2 regions of the Lelliottia jeotgali genome follow, and region 1 is predicted to be linked to the other one. Evidence: riboswitches for the same ligand, from Rfam matches in the RefSeq annotation. Region 1 holds a riboswitch; the other holds the start of a gene.
What was found. A riboswitch is a leader RNA that binds a small molecule or an ion and turns the genes downstream of it on or off. The one in region 1 is predicted to bind thiamine pyrophosphate.
Positions count from the first base shown of each region.

Region 1 (2,201 bases):
TCATGGCGTGGACGCAGTGCCGCCAGCGCAGCCGAGAGCGTACAGCCCGTACCGTGGGTGTTTTTAGTCATCACGCGCGGGGCGGTGAATCGCTGTGCACCGTCGCGGGTAAAGAGCCAGTCTGGGCTTTCGGCATCCTCCAGATGACCGCCCTTCATCAGTACCGCGTCGCAGCCGAGCGCCAGTAATGCGCGGCCCTGCTCTTTCATTTCATGCTCGGTGCGGGCATGTGGCGCATCCAGTAGCGCCGCCGCTTCTGGTAGATTCGGCGTAATCAGCGACACCTGCGGCAATAGCTTTTTGCGCAGGGTTTCAACGGCAGATGCCGAGAGCAGCGGATCGCCGCTTTTGGCCAGCATTACCGTATCGAGTACCACGTTTTGCACCTGATACCGCGCCAGACGTTCGGCGACGGCTTCGACGATATCCGTCTCAGCCAGCATACCGATTTTGGTGGTATCTATGCGCACATCGCTGAACACGGAATCCAGCTGTGCCGCGACAAAATCCGGCTCAATGCGATACACCGACTGCACACCGCGCGTGTTTTGTGCCACCAGCGCGGTAATGACCGAGCAGCCGTAGGCCCCGAGCGCCGAGAACGTTTTGAGATCGGCCTGAATGCCCGCCCCGCCGCTCGGATCGGTGCCTGCAATGGTGAGTGCGTTGATACGTTTCATGCCTGCGCCTCCAGGTTCCAGAGTGCGTCGATAAAGGCGCTGGTAAAACTGCCCGGCCCGGTGCTTTGCGAAAGCGCGACGCTTCCCGCGCGTTTCATCCATCCGCATGCGGCGGCAACATTATCCAGCCTGTCGCCCGGCAGCGAACAGCTTGCCGCGACCACCGCCGACAGGGCGCAGCCGGTGCCGACCACGCGGGTCATCATGGGATCGCCGCCAACGATAGTTTTGGTTCGCTGGCCGTCGGTGACGTAATCCACTTCTCCTGTGACCGCGACAATCGCGTTGGTCTGGCGAGCCAGCGCCAGCGCTGCGGGTAACGCGCTGGCAGCAGTATCGGTGGTATCTACTCCGCGACCGCCCGCGCTCATTCCGGCGAGAGCGAGGATTTCCGACGCATTCCCACGGATGGCTGCCGGTTTGAGGGTGAGAATTTGCTGGCAAAAGCGGGTGCGAAACGCCAGTGCGCCAACGGCGACGGGATCGAGAGTCCAGGGTTTTCCGGCGGCAACCGCACTTTCGATCGCCCGACGCATGGCCTGCGCGCGTGGCGAAGTCAGCGTCCCGACATTGATCAACAGCGCATCGGCCAGCGCGGCAAACTGCTCTGCTTCTTCGGCTTCGATAACCATCGCCGGAGACGCGCCAAGCGCGAGTAAAACGTTAGCGGTAAAGGTTTGCACCACATCGTTGGTCATGCAGTGGGTGAGCGGAGAGCGCGTGCGGAAGTGATGTAAGACGTGTAAATCGAGCAGGTCAGGCTGCATGGTTTCGCTCCTGCCTTGCGTGAAGAAGCGATAACCGTGAAAGGCATCTGACTTCCCTACGCTGGCATTATCCAGATCAGGTGGTACGGGTATTTCTCAGCCTTCACAAGGAAGGGCACCCCGAGTCAAATTACATATAACTGATGTAATTCCAGAAGAGTAAAGGATGTGGCCTGCGCTGACAAGCCTTCTCAAAACGGTTTATTTATTGCCCACAATGATAAAAATAACTAAAAAAAAATAGCGCTCACATTCATTCACTTTGTATACATTTAATCTCTTTGATTATTTAGATTTAATCCTTTTTAAGCTCACAATATCAGCCCAATGCACCTTGCCCCGGCCCGATAACAAAACAATAAAAAACAATGCATTAGGTTAAATTAATGTTTACTTTCAGTGAGTTACCTATAAAACAGACTTGTGATCTGCATCAAAACTCACCTGAGTCCGTTAGGCGATAGTTCAGCTTCGTTAGCAATATCCTAACCATCAAAGAATGACATCCTCATCAACAGCAACACCCGACTCGGTTTCACGCGTCGGTATCTGGCTGCGTCAAAACTGAGGATCTTTTGCTTGTTTTTAAATTTATCGTTGAGATTTGTATTGTGAAATTAATGCTTGCTCGTAAAACCGCCATCGCTTTATTTGTATTATCTATGTCCTGCGCCGGTAGCGCATTGGCTGCACCGGTAATCTATGATCAAGCGTGGGGAGATTCCGTCGAAGCCGCGCACCAGGCTAATGTCGA
Region 1 is NZ_JAENMQ010000001.1:969,751-971,951, forward strand. It holds gene thiD (bifunctional hydroxymethylpyrimidine kinase/phosphomethylpyrimidine kinase) at 1-680, opposite strand, end outside; gene thiM (hydroxyethylthiazole kinase) at 677-1,447, opposite strand; TPP riboswitch at 1,484-1,580, opposite strand; gene JBO43_RS04625 (YadA-like family protein) at 2,068-2,201, shown strand, end outside.

Region 2 (2,201 bases), on a different contig from region 1:
GACAGAAAGCAATGCCGAGAGAAACGCCTGCCAGAAGGAGAAGCGCACCACGTGCCAGAGATAGCTATCGTGCCACAGCGCGGCAATATCGCTTTCCGGTGCGTTCAGCCACAGGGCAAGAAATGCCCCGAGACTGACCACCACCATCAGCGTGGCAGCGGTCAGCCCAGGGATCAGCCAGCCGGGGATTAACGGCTGACGGCGCGTTGCCATTCACTGATCCAGGCGGCGCGCTGAGTGGAAACCTGCTGTGGAGTAAATTCCAGCGTGGTTTGCGGTTTGCTCAGCTGATCAAAGCCTGCGGGCAGCGTCACGTCGGTCACCGGATACATCCAGTTGCCGGTCGGGATCGCATTCTGGAACGCAGGTGAGACCATAAATTTCAGGAATTTTTCTGCCAGTTCTGGCTGTTTGCTGGCGGCGGTACGCGCGGCGACTTCCACCTGCAGATAATGGCCTTCGGCAAAGTTTGCGGCGGCGTAGTTGTCTTTTTTCTCTTCGATGATGTGATAGGCCGGAGAGGTGGTGTAGCTCAGAACCAAATCGCTTTCACCTTTCAGGAACAGGCCGTAGGCCTCACTCCAGCCTTTGGTGACGGTGACGGTTTTGGCCGCCAGTTTTTGCCAGGCTTCCGGCGCTTTATCGCCGTACACTTTTTGCATCCACAGCAGCAAGCCCAGGCCTGGCGTGCTGGTGCGCGGGTCCTGATAAATTACGCGCCATTTCTGGTCGCTCTCAACCAGTTCTTTCAGGCTTTTCGGCGGGTTCTTGAGCTTGTTTTTGTCATAGACGAAGGCGAAGTAGCCGTAATCGAAGGGCACGAAGGTGTCGTTTTTCCAGCCGCCTGGAACGCTCACCGCATCGGTGGCGATCCCACTTTTGACGAACAGATTAGTTTGCGAGGCCGCTTCCAACAGATTGTTGTCGAGACCCAGCACCACGTCGGCTTTGCTGTTTTTGCCTTCCATCCGCAGACGGTTCAGCAGGGAGACGCCATCTTCCAGCGCCACGAATTTCAGCTCGCAGTTGCAGTCGGCTTCAAAGGCTTTTTTGACCACCGGGCCAGGGCCCCAGTCGGCGGCAAAGGAGTCGTAGGTGTAGACCGTCAAAACGGGTTTGGCAAAAGCAGGCAGCGCGAACAGCGCCAGCAGGGGGAGAACTTTTTTTAACACTTTGCACCTCAAAGTTGAGTGGCAAAGGATTTTGAGCGACAGCCTCAAATCCCTTCGCCGGCGTTATCCGGATCAGGTTCGACGGGTATTATCTCAGCGCACATCGTTGATGCAGCACCCCGTTGAGAACGGCGGTATTGTAATGATTTGGTGAATATTACGAAAGTGTTATGGTTCCGGCGGCGCAAACCAGGCTGATTTAAAGTCAAACCAGCCGAGGGTGTTCATGCGCAGGCCGCGCATACTGCGCTGTCCCTGAATCATTAGCCAGTGGTGGATCAGCGGCACCATCGCCTGCTGGGCCAGCAGTTGCTGACACCAGACCGCCAGATTCATATCGCCCGCTCGCCACTGGGCGGCGTCCTGCTGCCAGTTGCGGGCGATGCAGTGCTGGATCAGCGGCGTTTCATACAGATGCGAGAATAACGAGAAATCGAGCGGCAGGGTGAAGTTCGCGCTGTTGAGCCAGATATCGCTCACCGCTTCGCCGCGATGCCATTCGTCGTATTCCACTTCCTGAATGTCTAGCACCACCCCTTCTGCGGCCAGCAGCTTGCTCATGATGCGGGCGATAAACCGGTGCTCAACGTGTTCGCGATAATAGGTCAGGGTAATGGATTCCAGCCCGGCAGGCTTTTCGCACCGCCCTGGACGGGCGTGGTGCCAGCGGGGCAGCAGCCCGTAGGCCGGGAACCAGTAGGTCTGGTGCTGATCTTCCGCCTGATAAATCAGATTGGCAGGTGCGAGGATTTGGCTGACCCACTGGCGCACTTCGGGGCTCGCGCCCCGGTGGGTGCGAGCATCGAACAATAGATAGTAGCAGCCCTCTTCAAGACGGCTTTCGACCGCTTTTTCGCCGTCGGTCGGGCCTTCCAGCGTCAGGCCGGGGCTGAACTCTTCGCTGATCTCCGGCAGCACCCAGACATTCACTTCATCAATCAATGCGCGATAGCCAAAATAGTCATCGAAGGCACGAATTTTCAGCTGATTGTTATTATTGCGCGTCACCGCGTAAGGGCCGGTTCCTAC
Region 2 is NZ_JAENMQ010000002.1:139,921-142,121, reverse strand. It holds gene thiP (thiamine/thiamine pyrophosphate ABC transporter permease ThiP) at 1-213, opposite strand, end outside; gene thiB (thiamine ABC transporter substrate binding subunit) at 189-1,172, opposite strand; TPP riboswitch at 1,204-1,304, opposite strand; gene sgrR (HTH-type transcriptional regulator SgrR) at 1,341-2,201, opposite strand, start outside.
Region 2: it holds a riboswitch for thiamine pyrophosphate, as region 1 does, so the genes downstream of both, thiB (thiamine ABC transporter substrate binding subunit) here and thiM (hydroxyethylthiazole kinase) in region 1, are expected to answer to the same signal.